Regions from separate parts of the Chryseobacterium camelliae genome, predicted to be linked through region 2. Evidence: riboswitches for the same ligand, from Rfam matches in the RefSeq annotation. Region 2 holds a riboswitch; each other region holds the start of a gene.
The links. Region 2 has a riboswitch for cobalamin ahead of CGB83_RS17525 (TonB-dependent receptor plug domain-containing protein). Riboswitches for the same ligand answer to the same signal wherever they lie in the genome.
Positions count from the first base shown of each region.

Region 1: another riboswitch for cobalamin. It lies ahead of CGB83_RS06240 (acyl-CoA thioesterase); the one in region 2 lies ahead of CGB83_RS17525 (TonB-dependent receptor plug domain-containing protein).
Region 3: another riboswitch for cobalamin. It lies ahead of metE (5-methyltetrahydropteroyltriglutamate--homocysteine S-methyltransferase); the one in region 2 lies ahead of CGB83_RS17525 (TonB-dependent receptor plug domain-containing protein).

Region 1 covers NZ_CP022986.1:1,377,139-1,384,455, forward strand. The annotation lists gene CGB83_RS06215 (endonuclease MutS2) at 1-158, shown strand, start outside; gene CGB83_RS06220 (GEVED domain-containing protein) at 275-1,369, opposite strand; gene CGB83_RS06225 (hypothetical protein) at 1,493-1,771, shown strand; gene CGB83_RS06230 (ATP-binding cassette domain-containing protein) at 1,768-2,430, shown strand; gene CGB83_RS06235 (hypothetical protein) at 2,460-3,260, shown strand; cobalamin riboswitch at 3,311-3,490, shown strand; gene CGB83_RS06240 (acyl-CoA thioesterase) at 3,604-3,987, shown strand; gene CGB83_RS06245 (HD domain-containing protein) at 4,035-4,631, opposite strand; partial or broken gene CGB83_RS20440 (cytochrome P450) at 4,698-6,037, shown strand; gene CGB83_RS06260 (PadR family transcriptional regulator) at 6,243-6,572, shown strand; gene CGB83_RS06265 (PspC domain-containing protein) at 6,584-7,317, shown strand, end outside.
Region 2 covers NZ_CP022986.1:3,795,211-3,802,527, forward strand. The annotation lists gene CGB83_RS17520 (DUF5074 domain-containing protein) at 245-1,291, opposite strand; gene CGB83_RS17525 (TonB-dependent receptor plug domain-containing protein) at 1,304-3,130, opposite strand; cobalamin riboswitch at 3,162-3,338, opposite strand; gene cdd (cytidine deaminase) at 3,587-4,069, opposite strand; gene namA (NADPH dehydrogenase NamA) at 4,174-5,226, shown strand; gene CGB83_RS17540 (DUF2752 domain-containing protein) at 5,251-5,547, shown strand; gene CGB83_RS17545 (CCC motif membrane protein) at 5,565-5,897, shown strand; gene CGB83_RS17550 (endonuclease) at 5,970-7,317, opposite strand, start outside.
Region 3 covers NZ_CP022986.1:632,844-640,160, forward strand. The annotation lists gene CGB83_RS02905 (TIGR01777 family oxidoreductase) at 1-862, shown strand, start outside; gene nudK (GDP-mannose pyrophosphatase NudK) at 921-1,502, shown strand; gene CGB83_RS02915 (hypothetical protein) at 1,534-2,109, shown strand; gene CGB83_RS02920 (hypothetical protein) at 2,176-2,703, shown strand; cobalamin riboswitch at 3,479-3,663, shown strand; gene metE (5-methyltetrahydropteroyltriglutamate--homocysteine S-methyltransferase) at 3,934-6,255, shown strand; gene CGB83_RS02930 (helix-turn-helix domain-containing protein) at 6,388-6,753, opposite strand; gene CGB83_RS02935 (KTSC domain-containing protein) at 6,930-7,317, shown strand, end outside.

The DNA.
Region 1 (7,317 bases), 2.0 Mb from region 2:
AGACCGAACGGGCGTTATGGATGAAAGAAGGCCAGCGGGTACGGATTAAAGGCAGTACCAGCGTAGGAACCATTGAAAAAGTTTCCAAAAACAAGGTGATCGTTAATTACGGGACTTTTAAGACGACAATTAATGCGGATGAACTGGAACGGATATGATCCTTTTGAATTTGGTAATTTGAAAATGATATAATTAATCCGTAAGATATCAGAAATGATACTTTCTTATGGTGATGTATAATAAAAAAGAGTGCTCATTGCCGAGCACTCTTTTATTATTTTTTGATCAGCTTAAGGCGCGTGATCTTATCATAATGTTTAACCTGTATAAAATAGATGCCTTTTACCAGATGGCGGACATCTATTTTCTGATCTGAAATTTTTCCTGTGCTGATTTTTTGCCCTGCTGCATTATAAATTTCAAATTCATGTCCGGAAATGCCTGAGACATGTATGATATCCGAGGCAGGATTAGGGTAAATACTTGCATGGTTCACTATACCGGTTTCGGAGGCAGAAAGACTGGCATCCGCTGATATATACACTCCATAATCTTCCACCTCCCCATAAGTGAACGTTCCGCAAACGGGACTTGTATAGGTTTCGCTTATTATAACTCTCATGCCTATGCCGCAGCCTGATCCTGTTTGGAATGCGGTCGGAGGAACAGCAAATGACGAACTGACTGCGGATGAACCGGCTGAATTGGAGGCTAATATCATTTCTGAATCCTGAAATGTCCCATCAGCATTAAAATCGATCCATGCTCTTACCGATGCCGTGCCCGGAGTTGCCTGCCACATCTTGGAGACTGAGATAATATTATTGGTACTTCCCAGAAACAGCTGAACTTTGCGGGACGGGTCCGGACGGTAGTCTGTATACGTTGAAGTCCCGGAATTGCTTACCATAGGAGTAAGACCTGTTCCTGACGGGGTTACCGTAACATTGGAAATATGCATTACTTCTGCACCTGTAGAAGCAGCTGTACAGTAATTCAGTGCAGTTGTAAAAGTTAGAATAGAGGATGGTAATCCTGTTAAACCATTGCATATTTTAGCAACATACACCTCATACGAAGTGCAGGGGACTAAATTAGTTAGGGTACAATAGCCTACGGACGACGAATAGATGACAGACCAGGCATTGCTGCCCACCGGCCTGAATCGTACCGCATAGTTTGGCGAATTAGGATCAAATGTCCAGTTTATCACAGCAGAATTCATCATAATAAAACTTGTATGCACATTGTCCGGCGGCAGATTATCACAGAAAATACCGGATGAGGATTCGTTTACAGTAATGTTGTTACCCTTAAGAAAAGAAGTTCCTGAGAACAGCACTAGGAAATAAAATAGATTTTTTATCATGATACCTATCGTTTAAATTATTTTTCTAAATATAGTGAATTAAATATATTAAATTACTCTGTCGAAGAAAATAAACATCAGCATTACATTTTAATTATCTTTACGGGATAAGTTCAGTTAGAAATGATCAGACAATTTACCATCCTCCGGATTTTTTATCTGAAACTGCTGATTCCATCAGTTTTCATTTCCCTGCTGTTATCTTTTCAGGGCGGATTCAGTGCTTCTGATTTCGGATTATGTTTTCTCCTGATTCTCCCCTTGCTGCATTATTTCGTTTATGAACTGAGACTGAAAAATGAATATGCATTCTATGCCCATTTCGGATTCTCAAGAATATTCCTCTGGATGTTGACGGTTATATTGAGCATCATCACCAATCTTATTACTACATTCCTATGAGCCTGCTTCATATTGACAGCATCACGAAAACATATGGCGAGAAAAGAATTCTGCAGGATATCTATATCCGTTCCGAGACAGGAAAGGTTACGGGGATTTTAGGCATAAACGGCTCGGGAAAATCTACGTTGCTTAAAATTATTTCCGGACAGGAGAAAGGGGATACAGGGTTTATCAGGATGGATGACCATGTAATCAGAAATCAAAAAGACCGGGCAGGCAGAATTGCGTACCTCCCTCAATATTCTTTTATTCCCAAACGGATAAAGATCAAAAGACTGATCCCTTTATTCTGCGGCCGGGAAAATGCAGAAACGTTATCTGCAACGGGCCTGATCCAGCCTTTTCTCAATGAAGTTCCGGGAAATCTTTCAACAGGCGAAAAAAGGATTGCGGAAGCACTGTTGATTTTATATTCAGATTCCAGATTTATTCTTCTGGATGAACCTTTCAGCGGTCTTTCACCGAAAGTGACCGCAGAGCTTCAGAAGATCATCAAAGAACAGTCAACACAAAAAGGAATTATGATTTCAGATCACCATTTTCAGGAGGTCTGGGATGTTTCAGATCATGTTTACCTGATGTCCCGAGGCTCTCTGAAACCTGTCAGGGATTTCAGTGAATTACAAAAGAATAAGTATCTGCCGGAGAGCATTTAATTTTATATCTTTGAGCTTTAAAAAGATCCATGATGAATTCCGCAACCAAAACATTATACGCTTCCGTTTTCACTATTTTTTCTCTGGCCTTTGTACCGGGGCAGTCTAAAGTACCGTTCGGAGTGGTAAAAGCTGAAGAAGGATATGCCATGGTACGCGTACCGAAGGACAATTACCGGAAGATTGTCGATAAGATCAGGATGCGTAAAGGCGATGTTTTCGTGTATGTAAAAACGGCACCCGGGGAAACGGAATGGATCTGGATCAAATACCCTGAGAAACAGGACGACGGCAAGCCTTTTGTGCGTTACGAAACTTTGGATAAGGAAGGGATGGTGAATAAAGACCGCATTGCCTTTATCGACCAGCTTCCCCAGTTTACCCCATCCAAATCCAAGAATGGAAGGTCACTTATTTTTACCGATAACAGCAATTCCAAAATTCCTGTATCCCAGAGATCCAAAGTGATTATTGATGTCTATCCTTCCAATGCCGGCTACCGCAAACAGGAAAAAGATGCCAGCGGAAATATCCTGACGATTGATAAAGTAAAACCATGGGGCATCAGCAACCAGCTTCCGGAAGGAATGACGGAGATCAAGTCCATCCGCGTCCAGCAGCCCGGAAGAGGATCCGTATTTGTGCGGGAAGCCATTAAAAATATGTTCCAGCCCACCATGGATTTCAATCATGTAGGGGTAACTTCCATTGATGACGACCATATTTTCCTTTATATGATCAACGGGTCAGGTGAAAACCGCTATACTACGCTGTGGACGATTAAGGAAGGAAGGGTGATCAGCCAGATCATTTATAAAAATCCTGAATAACCTTTTCTTTTCACGTTTTATCCGTACTTTTGCCCTGAAAAGTTTTATCGCTTATTCATCACAGGAACCGGTTCTGCTTAACGCAGATGAAAAGGGAATCGTGTGCAAATCACGAACTGTCGCGCAACTGTAAGTACCTTAAATCTTTATTGATGATCCACTGTGCAGAAGCATGGGAAGGAAATAAAGACGGTATGAGTCAGGAGACCTGCCTTTCCTCTATACAAAAAACTTTCGCGATCTGAAGTTGATTGATCTGATGAATGCTTACGGGAACATCGTATGTTCCTGCTGTCATTATTCTGCTCAACGGCTCCATTCGCTTTAATATAACAATGCAATAATGACAACAGAAGAAAGAATTGAAGCCTCGGAAACCAGAATTTTTAAAGCCGTTTTCCCTAATACCACCAATCATTATGATACCCTGTTCGGAGGGACCGCCATGCAGCTGATGGATGAAGTCGCCTTTATTACCGCTACCCGTTTTGCCCGGAAAAGGGTGGTTACGGTAAGCAGCGACAAGATCGACTTTAAAAAACCGATTCCTGCCGGGACCATTGTAGAGCTGATCGGTAAAGTAGCACACGTGGGAACCACCAGTATGAAGGTAAGTGTTGAGATCTACACGGAACAGATGTATTCTTATGAGCGTGAAAAAGCTATTGTCGGGGATTTCACTTTTGTATCCATTGATGAGTTCAAGAAACCAACTCCTATATTATAAATACATCAGTGGCTTGCAGCGGCCTCCGGCCGCCGCAAGCCTTATTATTACAGCTCTTTGACAATCTTTTGATTGTCCAGGCATTTCGTCAGCAGCATCTCAAATGCCTCACCCATTTCATCGGAAGCCCTGCCAATGGCATGTTCAAGCATCTTCCTCACCTGCTTTTCCGTTACGCCGGCTTCTGTCCAGCTCTTCCCTGATGTATGGGAGTTCAGGATGAACGGCATGATACGGTCTATGGCACAGGCGAAAATAGCATCCGGAGTCTGCTCTTCTTCAAACTCCAGCCAGAGGTTAAAAAATTCCGAGCGGATCGGTTCATCCAGGATCCCGAAAATATTTTTGGCAGACTGTTTTTCGCGCTCAAACTTCCCGACCATTGCCTGTTCATCAAACAAAAAGGTATCTCCGGCTTCAATTTCCACCAGGTCATGGATGGAAAGCATCCTGATCACCCGCAGAAGGTCGATATCCGCACTGCATTTCGCGTACGGATAAAGGATCTGGGCAAGGATGATGATCTGCCAGGAATGTTCGGCCGTATTTTCCCGCCGGGTATCATCAGCATTATAATTTCTTCTCTGTACATTTTTCAAAGCGTCTACGGCTAAGATGAAATTTATTTCCTTTTGTATTTTCATACTGCAAAAATAATTCATTTAAGGGTATCATATATATTCTTTACCTTTAGATAACAAATATTCAGTATGCCTTCACCCTTCCACTACCCTACAGAAATTACCGGACTTGATAAATTATATTCTTTGTTAAAAGGGGTTAACCATCCGCTGGAAGTCATCAGCAGGAACCACCGGATTGCCGGCGACCATTACTTCATCAATGCTTCCTTTGCTGACAAAAAGTTCATCTTTACCCAGGATCAGGAGTTTGTGGAGTACATCCTTAAAGAGAACCACAGGAATTATTTTAAATCTGAAATCCAGTCGGTTACCCTCAGGAAGTATCTGGGGAAGGGGCTGCTTACCAATAACGGAAAAGACTGGCTTCAGCAGCGAAGGCTCATACAGCCGGGATTCAGCAAAGCGAAGATCAGCAGCCTGGTTTCCATTATGGAAGAGGAAATCGACCGGTCGCTGCTGCTGTTTAAAGGCCAGGAAGAAACCGACCTGTACCATTTTTTCCATCAACTGGCTTTTGATATCGTAGCCAAAACTCTGTTCAGTTCTGATATCGACCAGGCTAAAGTCCATGAACTGGGCAGGATCATCACTGAAATCCAGGAAGTTTTCACCAGAGAAGTACGGCTTCCTTTTTACACCAAGGCCATGGATATCCTCGGGATTACCGGGAAGAACATCCGGAAAAGTGAACGGGCGAGAAAGATCATTCAGGAGATCCTGGATAAAAGGCGCGCATCCGGTGAAGAAAAGCACGATTTGCTTGATATGATGATCAATGCAAGGTATGAAGATACCCAGCTTCCCATGACCGATGAACAGCTGGTTGATGAAATGCTTATCCTGTTTATCGCCGGACATGAAACGACAGCCAACGCATTAAGCTTTATCTTTTTGAGATCAGCAGGCATCCTGAGGCGGAACAGGCTTTAAGGAACGAAATTTCCGGGTTGGGTGAAGAGGTTTTCACTCCGGAATCCCTGATGAAAAAATCCTACACCGTCAATATCATTAAGGAAGCGATGCGGCTGCATCCGCCGGCATGGGGCATTGACCGGGAAGCACTCGAGGACGACCATTTCAAAGACTATTCCTGGGGAAAAGGTACCCAGATCATCCTGTACATCAGCGGCCTGCATAGAAACCCTAAATACTGGGCAGATCCGGAAGCCTTTATTCCGGAACGTTTTGACGATGAGAATGCCCGGAACTTTGCCTATTATCCTTTCGGAGCCGGACCACGGCTGTGCATCGGGGAACATTTCGCCATGATGGAAATGGTGCTGATTGTCCGTAAATTTTATCAGCAGTTCAGCTTTATATCTTCTCACGACCAGGTAGAAAAGAAGGCATTAGTCACGCTGAGACCGGTAAAGGTATCCGGAAAAATAGTAAAAAATCCCATCTAAATAATCCTTTTCGGCTCCCCCTCAAAATTCATTAAAAATTTATATTATTGATTATCAATCAATTAATATAAAATAAAATATTTTTTCACTACTTTGTATTGCATAATACCATTTTAATTACATATCTTTGTAATGTAAAATCAGAGAAGGTTCAACTAGCTAGGAACCGGAGACTGAAAATATAACTCATTAAAACTTATTAAAAATGAATACCGAAAATACCAAAGCGCAAATGCGGAAAGGGATTCTGGAATTCTGTATTTTGAGTCTCATCAACCACCGGGAAATGTATGTGTCTGATCTTATTGATGAACTGAAAAAAGGAAAACTGGATGTCGTGGAAGGAACCCTCTACCCTCTCCTGACCAGACTTAAAAACGGGGAATTCCTCTCCTATCGTTGGGAAGAATCTACCGGCGGCCCACCCAGAAAGTATTACCAGATTACCGCAAAAGGGAAACTGTTTTTAGACGAGCTCCAGAATACCTGGAATGACCTCACCAACTCGGTTAACCAAATTACTCAAAACCATTAAAAAACAAAGCTATGAACAAGACACTCTCAATAGGACTCGCAGGTTTTTCTTTCACCATAGAAGAGCATGCTTATATAAAACTCAGCGATTATCTCAATGCACTCCGGAGCTCACTGGATGCTGAAGAAGCAGACGAGGTAATGCACGACATCGAAATCAGGATGGTTGAAATCTTCAGGGATTCCATGTCCAAACGCGAAGTAATCAACGATACAGACGTAGAAAGGGTGATTGCACAGATCGGGAGCCCTGAAAAAATCGAAGAGCAAGAAGAGGCTTACTATTCTGAAAAAAACACCAAGAAAACATATGCTCCGGGAACCGAGGCTACAGATAAAAAGCAGCTGTTCCGTGATCCGGAAAGACAGAAAATCGCCGGGGTATGCGCAGGTCTTGCCCATTATGTAGGAATGGATATTACAGCAATGAGAGCGATCTGGCTGGGGATTTTCATCCTGGGAATCTTTACGGCAGCGGTTTCCTCCACTCTGGTATTCTTACTGTATATTATTCTTTGGGCAGTCCTGCCCAAAGCAGAGACCGCCGCTGATTTCCTGAAAATGAAGGGAAAGCCAATGAATTTCGACAATCTTAAGAATGAGTCCAACAAGCTGGTACAGTTTGCCAACGAGTCTACTCAGAGGGTCGGAGAGATTTATATCGAAAATAAGCCTTACATCAACAACGCCGGCAGCGGAGTGTGGAATGTGCTGAAATACATCATCGGCGGAATCTTTGTCATTAT
Region 2 (7,317 bases):
AAGAAAAGCAAATCTTTGAAGTGCTTATCAATAATCCACAATATATGGATACAGCCTTTCACGAATGAAGGGCCTTTTTTGTGCTTGTACATTTCAGATGGGCGAGTATGTGATAGTATTAGCCATAATAATTCGCGGATGACGATCGTATTTTCTGGGGTAAAAGAATTCCGGGCGGCTTCGAAGAAGCCGCCCGGAAAAACACAAATGATGAAAAAATATATTCTTTAGATGTGAGCTTTTTTTAGTTTTTATAAAAACCATTGGTCGCTTTACCTGCTGTAAAGGTTTTAATAAGCGATCCGGAAATATTGTAGACGCTGATCTTGCTGTCCTGTGTAAATCCGTTGGCATCAGAAGTGAAGATCTTACCATCAACAACGTTGAATCCGTACAGGTTAGAATACTGGTCAACACTGTTGGCTACCGTGAACAGGGGAGATGTAGGTGCTGCTGTAGCATTCATATCCATAGTGTACACATTGTTTCCTGAGGTAAAATAAAATTTGCCTTTTTCAATTTCCAGATTGGTCGCACTGGAGACACCTGTAAGCGTGATCGTCTTGGTGATACTTCCTGAAGCCGAGATCTGATAGATGTACGAATCTGAGGTTCCGGCTGCAATGGCATAGACGTTCTGGTTGTCAGAAATGATCTTGTTGATATTTCCATTCGGCAGGTTGATCGTTGCCTGTACATCGTTGGTTGAAGTATTGATGTAAGTAATCTTGTTTCCGTACCCGTAAGATGCATTTTGCACGAAGATGTTGTTTCCTGCAGCAACCACTCGTTCAGCTGCATCAGTACTGGAAAAAGAAATTTTCTTTACAAAAGAAAGGTCAGCGGCTTTATAAATGCTCACATATTTTTCACCGCCGTACTTGTCATTGGTTACGTAAATATTGTTGTTGGCAAAGGCCATATAACGCGGCTGGTTGATCTGGTTGGTGATTTCACCCGTGCTTTTAAAATTATATCGGTTAACGATTTGGATTTTGTTGGTGTTATTCAGTACGAGATAAGCATTTTCACCGTTGAATACAATGGTCTGAAGTACATCCCCAAGGTTGCTTCCGCCATTGTTGCTGGAGAAAAGGTTGTCCTGTTTAAGGCTCAGGTCGCTGCTGACAAAGGTTACATCAGCGTTCGGCTTTCCGAAATTTCCTTCGTTGGTAAGCAGGAATCCGTTTCCGTAGTAGATTTCCTGGGTTATTTCATCATCACTGCTACACGATACGGCAAACAGGATGGTGAAGGCAAAAATAAATTGTAAGAGTCTTGTTATTTTCATTATACTAAAATTTTAAAAATTAATGGTTGCGTAAATACTGTAATTCCTTTTAGGCATGGGGTAATAAGATACCGTTTCGTAAACTGTATCAGTAATATTGTTTACCTTCAGCCCTAGTGTATATTTTTTGTTCAGAGTTCCTGAAAACCCTGCGTTAAGGACAAAATACGGATCCAGTGCATCGGCTTTCTTTTCATCTGTCGTGGTATAGGTAAGCCCGTTGAACAGTCCCTGGACATATACTCTGAGAAAATCGTAACGGTAATCGATGCTGGCTACGGCTTTGTGGATCGGAACATACACCATCTGCTTGTCCGTCTGCTTGTTGATGGACCTGGCATAGGTATATCCTCCGTTCAGCTTTAATCCATGCTTTCCGAACTGCTTTTCATAGGTAACCTGTGATTCCAGTCCGTATGAATCTACCCTGTAGGTATTGAAGACAGCCCAGTAGCCGTAAGGAGTCGGCAGCCAGTTGATGTAGTTTTTGATATGCATAAAATACGGACTCAGGGTAAGTTTTAAACTTCCGAACCTGAATTCATGGTCCATATCCACATTCAGCGAAGTTTCCGGGACAAGATTCGTGTTTCCGCCCTGTTTCCAGTATAGGTCATTAAAAGAAGGGATCCTGAAGTTCCTTGAAACATTCATGCCGGTGCTGTACCATTTCACAGCAGTCCATTTTCCTGAAAATGAAAACAGGACGGGAGAAGTGATATCCTCTACAAAATCTTTTTTAACACCGGCTTCAAAACGAAGGTCTTCAGTAGGGAAGTAGCGCAACAGCCCTGCCACAGAACCCATATTCCTTCTGATGCTGCCGAGGCCCGACTGGTATCCTTCCGCCGTATTCACCTGGAATTCCCCAATGGCATTCACGTTGATCTTCGGTGTTATGAAATAATTGAGATCATTTTTAATGATGTAGTTTTTTCCGTCTGCACCGCTGGTCTTCGGTTGGTCTATATCTCCGAAATACTGGAAATTATCCTCTGTATAAGCTGCTTTCAGGCTGTTGGTAAAGGTGCTTTGACGGAAATCCCATGCAACAAGGCTCCGCAAAGTCTGCGCGTTGTATTTTGTTTTGTTGCCGTTTTCCACAAAAATAGGATAGCGCTGGGATGCGTCAAACATCTGGCTTTGCCAGGAAATAATGTGGTGGCTGCTTAATTTATACGAAGTCCCGATGTTGAAGGTGGTATTATAATACCTTCCGTTGCGGTTGATATATTCTTTTTCCTTTACCTCATAATCATTCTGGCTGATGGAGTAATGGGCAGATGCCTTAAAGCTGAAACGGTCATTGCTGAACCCTGCTTTCGCAAAATTAATGTACGTCCCGAAGGAGGCTGCTTCCGAATACAGGCTTCCCTGAAATCCTTTCCCGAATTCCAGCTGGTCGTTCAGGTGGATGCTTCCGCCTATGGCTGAGCTTCCGTACTGCACGCTTCCGCCGCCGGATTTTACTTCCAGCCGGTCATACCCGAAAAGAGGGATGTTGTTGAGGTCTGCCTGACCCAGGAAATTGGAATTGATGTTGATGCCGTTCCAAACCACGGCGGTATGGCCTGCACTCGTTCCCCGGAAAGAGGGGGAAGAAACTGCGCCGCGGCCGTTTTCTTTGATGTAAACGGGAGACTGGAAACGCAGCAGTTCAGAAAGGTTGGTGCTGTTTTTCTTAACGTCTTCCGGACTGATCGTATTCACCTGATGAAAACGCTTGACCTTATTCATCTGGCTGTCGAAAATATACACAGTATCAATGATCTTTTCCTGTCCGAAAAGAAAACATCCGTACGCCGAAAAGGCCAGTGCTAAAGACTTTTTTATATTCATATTCATTCGCTTTTCCTCCGAAAGCAATAGATTTTTTAGTTAGATTCTGGCAGGTCTCCTGGCTTTCGCATTCTGCGCCTTCCCATGGTTACAGTGGCTGTAGTGCAGAACATCTTATCGCGATTTACAGTTGCGGGGACAGCTCGGGATTTTCATCCGATTCCCTATTAATTCCAATACATTGGAAACCAAAATTTTTGCAAAGATAAACTTTTAAGCTGAAATTCAAAATGATGCAGCATCAAAGAAAATTACTGAGGCACCGGCAGGGTATATGGGCTGAAAACCTGAGGCGTAGCTAATGCGACATACTTTAAATAGAATCAGGAGCTTTTTCCAGCTATCCGCTCATACTCCTCGCGCAGCCGCACAGTCCGTTCCGCTGCGGGGTAACCGCTGCTATCTGGGCTAGGAGGCTGTGCATGATACAAAAGATCCGGATCTTATAAAAACGGATTACAAAAATGTCCCGTCAAAGTAAAAAGGCAAAAGGTCTTTGATGGCATCTACTTTATACACTTCATCATTCATGCTGGCGAAGTAGAGCTCAATGTTTTCCTGCTGCTTGGTTTCGTACTCCATCAGGCTCTGGCGGCAGCCTCCGCACGGCGGAATTGGCGGATGCGCTTCCTGGGAGATCCTGGGTCCGCCCACCACAAATATTTTTTTTACCCGGACATCCGGAAAATTAGCGGAAATCCAGAATATGGCCGTCCTTTCTGCACAGAGGCCCGAAGGAAACGCCGCATTTTCCTGATTGCTGCCGGTATGGATTTCCCCGTTCTCCAGAAGCACGGCGCAGCCTACCAGGAAGTTGGAATAAGGAGCATAGGCTTTTGCGCGGGCCTCTCTGGCTTTGTCCAGCAGTTGCTGTTCCATGCCGTTCAGCGCGCTCCTGTCCTTAAAATATTCATAGCGGATATGGGTTTCTTTTTTCATGGGGTCCCTGAATTAAAAAAGGGGCATAAAATTAGCTTTTTTCGATCACGTGGGCAATAATATTACCTTTTGCCCGAAATTTTAAATTTAAATTCAGATTAAACATGTTGTATACACCTATCAAATTCAGAAATGTAGAGCTGAAAAACCGCTGGGTCATGTCGCCGATGTGCATGTATTCCTGTGAAGAGGGCCTGGCGAACGATTTTCATTTTGTCCATTACGGAAGCAGGGCACAGGGCGGAACCGGCCTCCTGATCGTGGAAGCCACGGGAGTGGAGCCGCGGGGAAGGATTACCAACCACTGCATGGGCATCTGGAATGACGAACAGGCAGAATGCTTGAAGAGGATCGTTGAGTTCGTGCATTTTTACTCCGAAAGCAAAATCGGGATTCAGCTGGCGCATTCCGGCAGGAAAGGATCTACCTGGAACAATGTGCAGATCCCGCTTGAGGAAGGCTGGGAGACCATTGCGCCGAGTTCCATTCCCTATCATCCGTCCGAAAGGATTCCGCATGCACTTACCAAAGAAGAGATCCGGGAACAGGTACAATATTTTAAAGAAGCCGCAAGAAGAGCTGTCTTCGCAGGATTTGATGTTATTGAAATCCACGCGGCACACGGATACCTGGTTCACCAGTTCCTGTCACCGTTATCCAATATCAGGACTGATGAATACGGAGGAAGCTTTGAGAACCGCATCCGTTTCTTACTCGAAATCGTAGACGCTGTTAACGAGGAACTCAATCAGGATGTAGCCTTATTTGTCAGGATTTCCGGGACTGAATATGCCGAGAACGGATGGGATGTGGAAGACAGCACCCGATTGGCCGCAGAACTTAAAAAGCATTCCGTAGACCTTGTTGACGTATCCAGCGGCGGGAATATCCATGGAGCTAAAATTCCTGTGCATCAGGGGTACCAGGTGCCTTTTTCTTCAGAAGTAAGGAACGGAGCAGACGTACAGACCGCAGCTGTCGGCCTTATTACGGAGGTGGACCAGGCAGAGCAAATACTTCAGAACGGTGAAGCAGACCTCATTTTCATTGCGAGGGAAATTCTGAGGAACCCTTATACCGCTGTTCACGGCGCTTTTGAAAAAAAAGAAAGCTGTTTCTTCCCGCATCAGTATGCCAGAGCTAAAATTTCTTCTTAATTTTATCAGGCTTAAAATATCCATATGAAAATTGAAGACTTCATGCTGCCCTGTCCCACCAAAAAGTTTTTCGGTTTCGAATGCTTCGGTTGCGGTGCACAGCGGGCCATGGTAATGGTTTTTGAGGGAAGGTTTTCAGAGGCGTTCCATATGTTTCCGGCAGTATATACGCTGTTGCTTTTTATAGGGACTGTGGTGCTTAATTTTACAGACCGCAAAAGAAATTATGGGAACGTGCTCATCTTTCTGGCTATTATCAATTCAGTAGTCATGGTATTTTCTTATTTTTATAAACATTTTTTTCAGTATATGAACATTTAACATTAAAATCATAAACTATGGACCAACAGAAATTACCCAATGCAACGGCAGTGCTCGTTTTAGGGATTTTATCAATCGTTACCTGCTGCTGCTACGGCCTTCCCGGAATTGTAGCCGGAATCATCGGGCTCGTGCTGTACAAAAAAGACAATGCCCTGTACATGCAGAATCCGGGGATGTATTCCAATTATAATAACCTGAATACCGGAAGGATATTGAGTATTATAGGAATCGTACTGAGCGTTCTCGCTATCATTTATTTTATTTTCGTTTTCGTCTTAATCGGAGCGGATGCCCTTTCGGATCCGGAACTGATGCAGGAGAGAATAAGAGAGCTTCAAGGGAGATAATCAACCGCATGCTCAGATAAAAAAAATCCGTTTCAGGGATCTGAAACGGATTTTTCATATTTAATACAGTATTTACTGAACGATAAACTTCAGGACAGTTTCGCCTAATCTGAGCATATATACGCCCTGTTCAAGCTTTTTAATCCTGATCGTGCTGCCTTCCCTGAACGGTTTTTCAATCGTCTGAATAAGTTTTCCACGGGAATCGTAAATTTCAGCTTTGTTGATATTTGCGGTATTGCCTTTTACCGAGATTTCCTGACCTGTAACAGGGTTCGGATAGATACGGAGTGTCTGGGAGTCTGCTGCCTGATCCTTGCTGGAAGTCATCATGCTTTGTCTGGAAGTTCCCGAATAGCACGTCCAGCTCAGGTTATCAACGGCGACCCTGTTGCCGGAGCCCGTATTCACCAGGTTTACGGAAACATTTCCGGAAATATTGATATTGCTGAGAGTGGTGGTTACCGCATTGCTGCTGTACGGAACCGTTCCTACTTTGGTTCCGTTTACCTGAACGTCAAGCGTTCCTGTGCTTCCTGAAAATTTAAGCTGCGTGGTTACGGTAAGCGAGCCTATTCCGTTGGCAGAAGTTCCGGACTGAACCGATCCGTTTCTGATGGTAATAGCTTTACTGGAGATCGTCTGATCTGTTCTGGCATCGGTGGCCGTCCACGTCATACCGCCGTTGCTCCAGTTTCTGGTGGCATAGGTAGAAGCATCAGATGAAGGAATGGTTTCGAACGTTTCAGACACACAGGTACTGGTTGAAGGCGTACCTCCTCCGGTAGAACCGCCTCCTGATGATCCGGATCCCCAGATCTTATTTACATAGTCCGGATTGTCTATAAACGGATTCCGGTTTCCCTGGAAATTATACGAAGCGTTATTCCTGTTGATTTCAGCCTGTGACACCGGGTCCTGGTTATGCCAGGCCAGCAGCACATTCAATTCCCACGTCTGTAATCCCGGATACGCTGAACTTCCCAGCATATTTCCGGAAGAGAACGATGATAGCTTGCTCTGGTACCGCGTTACGAAGTAAAAGATCATTCGGGCAATATCCCCTTTGAACTCATCGATAGGCTCAAATACAGTTCCTGAATAGCCTGAAGAAGTGCTGTTCCCCAGTTTAGAACCGTTTTTTGAAGTAAATGTAGCGGTTCCTACTTTCCCGAAAGGATAGTTGCTTCTCATACCGTTCACTTTCCCGTCCGTAGCCCGGATAAAATGGATGTCAGAGACCATGGGTGAAGCTTCATTAAATAGACTCTGCGGTACAAGATGTTCCCGGTTGTAGCAGTTGCCCTCCACCGAATAGGTGCCGCACTGGTTGGTGCCGGGAGTGTATTTATACGGGTCCGCTCCGTTCGGTTTTTCTGAATAGATATCCAGGATAGAACCGTCATTTTCGTAATTTTTG
Region 3 (7,317 bases), 1.2 Mb from region 2:
CGAAAAGCTGGACAAAGAATATAGAGTCAGGTTCCTAACGCGCAAAAAAAAGAAAGCCCATGAATTTGAATGGGACCTGAAAAAAGGCACAGTAGATCAGGCTGCTTTCGACAATGTTTCCCATATCATCCATCTTGCCGGCGCCAATATTTCTGAAAAACGATGGACCGATGAAAGAAAAAAGGAACTGATTTCCAGTCGTGTTGATTCTGCCCGGCTTCTGATGGAAGGTGTCAGAAACCGGAATATCAAGCTGAAATCCTTTATTTCCGCGTCAGGGATCAATTATTACGGTACGGAAACTACTGAAAAGATATATACTGAAGAAGATCCGGCAGGAAAAGATTTCCTGAGTGAGGTCGTCGTCCTGTGGGAACAGGTTGCCGATGAATTCACTGAAAACGGACTGGCCGAAAGAGTCGTGAAGCTGCGCACGGCGGTGGTCCTTTCTGAAAAAGAAGGCGCTTTAAAAAAGTTGATGGTTCCTGTGGAATACGGGATCGGTTCTCCCCTGGGCACCGGAAAGCAGTATATGCCCTGGATTCACCTTGAAGATATCGCCTCAATGTATGAATATGCCGTAAAAAACAATTCCGTGGAAGGCGCTTATAATGCCGTTGCTCCACAACATACTACCAATGCTGCTTTTACGAAAGAAGTGGCCGGAATACTGAACCGTCCGTTTATCATGCCGAATGTACCGGCGTTCCTGTTGAAATTGATTTTCGGCGAACTTTCGGTAGCCGTACTGGAAGGTTCAAGGGCTTCAGCAAAAAAAATAATGGATTCCGGATTCGATTTCAGGTTCCCGGATCTCCATACTGCTTTACAAGATTTATTAAAAGATAAAATTAACAAATAAGAAAATCAGGAGACTTATTGAATAAACCTGCTTTTACGTATTTCAAACCTATTCATTTATGCAAGACAATAAAATCCATATTACCAAAACTGAAATCCTTTCTGACCAGTGGTATACCCTGAAAAAAGTGACGTATGACAAAACCATGCATAACGGAAGTGTCAGGACCCAGAGCAGAGAAGCGTATGACCGTGGAAACGGTGCCGCTATTCTGCTGTATGACAAAGAACGGAAAACCGTCATATTAACCCGTCAGTTCCGGCTGCCTTCTTTCCTGAACGGAAACCCTACCGGAATGCTGATTGAGGTATGTGCCGGGCTGCTGGATAACGATGATCCGGAAGCATGCATCCGAAGGGAAACTGAGGAGGAAACCGGGTATAAAATCTCTCATGTGGAAAAGGTTTTCGAAGCGTATATGTCTCCCGGTGCCGTTACAGAGATCCTGTATTGCTTTATTGCGGAATATGCCCAGGATATGAAAACAGCAGAGGGCGGCGGTCTTGAAGAGGAAGGTGAAGACATCGAGGTCCTGGAATTCGGGTATGAAGAGGCACTGCGGATGGTAGACACCGGAGAAATCAGGGACGCGAAAACTATTATGCTGATACAGCATCTGAGAGTTAAAAATATTTTATAAATTATTACGTTTTACTTTAAATCCTTTTTTCATGAAAATATGGTATACCCTTAGTCTTTCTATCCTGTTTTGCGCACCTGCTTTTGCTCAGAAGGCGGAGAAACTGGGCGCAAAAGACAAGGCAGCAACGGAACATTTCCAAAACAGCTATAAAAAGAAAAATTATAAAAAATTCGATGGTAAAATAATCCCTGGCAGTAATGAAGTCCGGTTTGATGATAAAGTGGTTTATTATGACACTTCGGATAAAACCACTGCCCTGCTGCTTAAAGAGGGACTCATTTATCCTCAGCTGCTGACTGACTACCAGATGCAGAAATTCATTGACGAAACCACCGACCGTACCCAAAAAAGGTTTTTAAAGCTGCAGAAAGATCCCAGAGCGGGTTTTGATGTAAACCAAGTGAAACTTGGCCCGATAACTGAAGCCAGCTTTCTGAAAACCGGTCCGCAGGTAAGGCGATTCAAAATGATCTGCAAAGACAGCAGGTTCCCGAATTCCATCATCTATTTTATCGAACTCACCAATAAAAGTGCGACTGATGCTACGCCAACGGAACAATTTATTAAGGAAGCCAAACTGACGCATATTTATCAGCAGGAATAACATATCTATTACCCTGGTGTTATATTGATGAATCATCATAGATTAATGACTGCTGAATACCAAAACATGAGTTTATATTTCAATGCCATCTGTGAGTTCAGGCAGTTGAATCCTGTGGTCAAAGGACAGCCGTTACGGACCAATGATCCCGGTATGATGAGCATCAGGGATTCACTTCTTGGGTTAAAGCATGCGTTAGAACAGCAGTACACATCAATAGATAATATTGATTGCTCTATTCAAATCTCAAAAGGGATCACCAATCTTCCTCATATTCTGTATGCCTGTATCCTTCCGCCTGGCCAGTTGGTTCCGAACGGTATCTACACAGCCATTTGTTTTGATATTCTGGGCAGAGGTGCCCTGGCAGGATGTGTTGAGTCTAAAGTAACGGCTAAAGGGTTAACCACAGTGCACAGGAAGAAAGGCGGCAAGCTCCTCGGTATCGATGTAGATGGTGCCAGTGAAAGAACACAGTACAACAATGTATTCGTCAACCCGAAAGAATTTTATTATCCTCTTGAGAATACTGTAGAATTAGATCTGCACATTAAAGCTTCACTGAAGCTGGCCATTGGTTTTCTTGAACGCTGATGGTATTGTAAACAACAGCAACTTAAAGTTAGCTTTAAAAGGTATATCAGGAACTGATTTAACAGACTGTTATTGTTCAAAAACTTCTCGATACACTCCGCTGCGCTGCATTACTCGAAGTGACGAATGAGATATTTTACTGAACAAATACTAAAGTAGTAAATTAATAATTAAAATTTACTTTGTAAACAGCCGTCACTTCGAGTAGCTTGAAAAAGCGTATCGAGAAGTGATTTAACAGAACACTATTGCTCAAAAACTTCTCGATACACTCTGCTACGCTGCGTTACTCGAAGTGACGGAGGAGATATTTTACTGAACAAACACTAAAGTAGTAAATTAATAATTAAAATTTACTTTGTAAACAGCCGTCACTTCGAGTAGCTTGAAAAAGCGTATCGAGAAGTGATTTAACAGAACACTATTGCTCAAAAACTTCTCGATACACTCCGCTTCGCTGCGTTACTCGAAGTGACGCAGGAAATAATTGTATGAATTAGAAGCTTGAGTGAGTTTGGAATCAAAAATTTATACGATCAACCTCCGTCACTTCGAGTAGCTTGAAAAAGCGTATCGAGCAAGTGGTTTAACAGGGTGCTATCGCTCAAAACTTCTTAAAGCTTCTTGATATACTTAGCTCAGATTTGCTACTCAGACTTGCAAAGAATACCATCTTTTTACATACTTTGCAATAAAACACCTCCAAAACTAATTACATCCGGTTTTTCAAAACAAATAATTCCTACATTTGCTCCAGAAAACAGTTCTTTAACATACTTCATCAAACGGAAAAGGTTTTACGTAAAGTAGATTAATAGGGAATCGTGTGAGAATCACGAGCTGTCGCGCAACTGTAAGTAATACCCCAAAGGTTTTTGTCCTAGTATATCCACTGTGAAAACGGGAAGGATGACAGAAACTGTTACAAGTCAGGAGACCTGCCTGTTCCGGATTGACAATGCTCCCGCGGTCCGGAGTTTTGGTCATAAAGATGATACCGGAATGTATTGGTTAAATTTATCAGGACTGAAAACAGAGTTGCTTTGGCACAGATAACACTAAGCCCTAAGCTGTTCAACCATCTTTAAATTTACCTGTAAAACTCATGCCGTGCTGCATGGGAAAATATATTTCAAAGTATCATTCCCAATGGATCAGATCCTGTTTGCGCTGGCATTGCGAAGCATCTGAAGAACTTTTAATAATTGTTTTATTTAAAAGTTTAAGAACATGCAAACGCACATTCTGGGCTATCCGCGTATTGGTAGCCAAAGAGAACTCAAAAAAGCCTGCGAGCAGTATTGGTCAGGCAAAATTTCACTGGATGAACTGCTGGAAACCGGCAAAAATCTCACCCTACACCACTGGAAAAATCAGCACGAAGCAGGCATCGACCTGATTCCCTGCAACGATTTTTCGTATTACGATCAGGTGCTGGATATGACGCTTACTGTAGGAGCCATTCCGCCACGGTACCTCGAAATTGCTTCCCGGAAAACAGAGACTGATTTGTACTTCGCCATGGCAAGAGGGTTTCAGCAGGAAGGTCTGGACATTACCGCGATGGAAATGACGAAATGGTTCGACACCAACTATCATTACATTGTCCCTGAATTCCATAAAGATCAAGAATTCTCGCTGTTTTCAGACAGGATCATCAGGGAATTCACCAGAGCAAAAGAAGCAGGCATCAAAGCAAAGCCTGTCATCATCGGATTACTGACTTATCTCCTGCTCGGAAAAGAAAAGGAAGAAGGTTTTGATAAACTGGATTTAGCGCAGAATTTACTTCCGGTATACCTCCGGATCTTGAAGGAACTGGAACAGCACGGCGCGGAATACATCCAGTTTGATGAGCCATTCCTCGCAATGGACCTTACTGAAAAGGCTAAAGAAACCTATGAATTCATCTATGCTGAAATCAGAAAAGAGTTCCCGGATCTGAAATTGATCATTGCCACCTATTTTGAAGGTTTAAGGGATAACCTTACCCTGGCGGTTTCCCTTCCTGCCGATATTCTGCATATCGACCTGGTCCGTTGCCCCGAACAGCTGAATGAGGTATTAAGGATCCTTCCAAAAACAATGAGTCTATCCCTGGGAATCGTGGACGGAAGAAATATCTGGAAAAACAATTTTCAGAAATCCCTCCAGGTTATCGAAAGAGCAATCACAAAAATCGGTACCGATAGGATCCTTATTGCACCTTCATGCTCTCTGCTCCACACACCTATTGACCTGGATCTGGAAAAGAACGAGAACATTTTATATCCGGAAATCAAGCATTGGATGGCTTTTGCCAGGCAGAAATTGAGTGAAGTCGTAAGCCTGAAAAAACTGGCATCCGGAAATGCCAATTATGAGGTATTGCTTGAGTATGCCCATAATCAGAAAGCCGTTGAAGATCGTGAGGTTTCTGCGCTGATCCATAATGAAGACGTAAAAATACGTGCGGAAGTCATTACCAGTGAGGAGACGCATAGGGAGCATCCTTTTTCCATCCGGAAGAAAATCCAGCGCCATGTGCTCCAGCTTCCTCTTTTCCCCACCACAACCATCGGCTCATTCCCGCAAACCACAGAAGTAAGGAACTGGAGGTCCAGATTTAAAAAGGGAGAGCTGAATGCAAAACAGTATGACAAACTTCTGAAGCAGGAAACCAAACGCACCATCCGCTGGCAGGAAGACATCGGGATCGATGTGCTGGTTCACGGTGAATTTGAGCGCAATGACATGGTGGAATATTTCGGGGAACAGCTGGCCGGATTTGCCTTTACGCAAAACGGCTGGGTACAGAGCTACGGAAGCCGCTGCGTGAAACCACCGGTAATTTACGGAGACGTACACCGTCCGAACCCAATGACGGTCTACTGGTCCGAATATGCGCAGTCTTTAACCAAAAAATGGGTAAAAGGAATGCTGACCGGACCGGTTACCATTCTTCAGTGGTCGTTTGTGCGTGATGACCAGCCGCGTTCGCTTACGTGCAGGCAGATTGCACTGGCCATCCGCGATGAAGTCTGCGATCTTGAAAGAGCCGGGATCCGGATCATCCAGATTGACGAGCCTGCGATCCGCGAAGGGTTGCCGCTAAGAAAATCCGACTGGAAGAATTACCTGAAATGGGCCGTGGAAGCATTTCGGATCTCGGCCAGCGGCGTAGAGGATGCCACCCAGATCCATACGCATATGTGTTATTCTGAATTCAATGATATCATCCAGGATATTGCCGATATGGACGCCGATGTCATCACCATAGAATGTTCCCGGAGCCAGATGGAACTTCTGAATGCCTTTGCTGATTTCAAATACCCGAACGAAATTGGTCCCGGCGTGTACGACATCCATTCGCCAAGGGTTCCGTCCAAAGAAGAAATGGTGGAGCTGCTGAAAAAGGCACAGGCCGTTATCCCGGCAGACCAGATTTGGGTAAATCCGGATTGCGGACTGAAAACCAGGCATTGGGAAGAAACCGAAAAGGCGCTGATTGCCATGGTGAAAGCCTCAAAGGAAATGAGCGGGCAATTTAAAAAAGAAAAAATGGAATATTAGAATGACAGGAGCTTTAGGGCTCCTGTTTTTATTTTATGGTTTAAAAAAATACAAGGCTGTTTAATAATCTAAACGCTGCCTAAACCTTATAGGTTTTGAAAACCTATAAGGTTTAAAATCTATAAGCAGAAATTAATTCTGATTGTCTTTCAGCCTTTTGACTTCCTCTTTGAGTAAGCCGATATACTCCTGCAGGTTTTTAATAATTTCAATGCTTAACTCATTGTTGAATGTCTGAATATTTGAGCCTGCCGCAGGACTATCATTGAATGTTGAGTTGTTATTATTGATAATCATTGTTCCTTCCTCTTCCTCATAAATTTCTTCTACCGGGACATTAAGGAAGTTGGCGATCTTTTCCCATTCTTCATGGATGATCTTCACGTCACCACCTTCTTTCCTGCAATAATTGGATACATCGGTAGCAATAACCTCGGCAATCTGCTGTTGGGTGTAGCCTTTCTTTTTTCTGATCGAACGTAATTTTTCTTTTTGCATAATCTGCTTTTTACAAATATAAAAAAAGACTTTTGTTTTTCAAATGCTTTCATCCGTTTTTGATTTTGCTGCTATGTATTCACAAAAGGCATGATACACAAATAATTAACATTAAATAACACTTCAGTTTAAATTAAAAACCCTAATTTTGCACTCCGAAATAAGGATTCAACCATATGAAAAAATTAGGCGAATACAGAAAGCTTCTGGAAGTAGATAAAAATGTGACATTAAAGGAGCTGAAAACCATTTACAGGAATACGATGAAAGATACGCATCCTGATAAATTCATCAACGATGAAGCCGGCAAGCAGGAAGCGGAAGAGAAAAGTAAATCTGTGATTGAAGCCTATCATTTCCTGGTAAGCATCAACCCGGAAACACAGGAAAAATATAAGGAAGAATATACGGAAACCACAACGACATCCAATATTCAGGATTTTTACCTTGAAAAATCAATCCTTACTGTTCAGCACCTGAACGGAAACATCTACGAATACCTGGGTGTCCCGAGAAACACCTACATCAAAATGGTGAACGCCGATTCGCCGAGCCGTTTTGCCA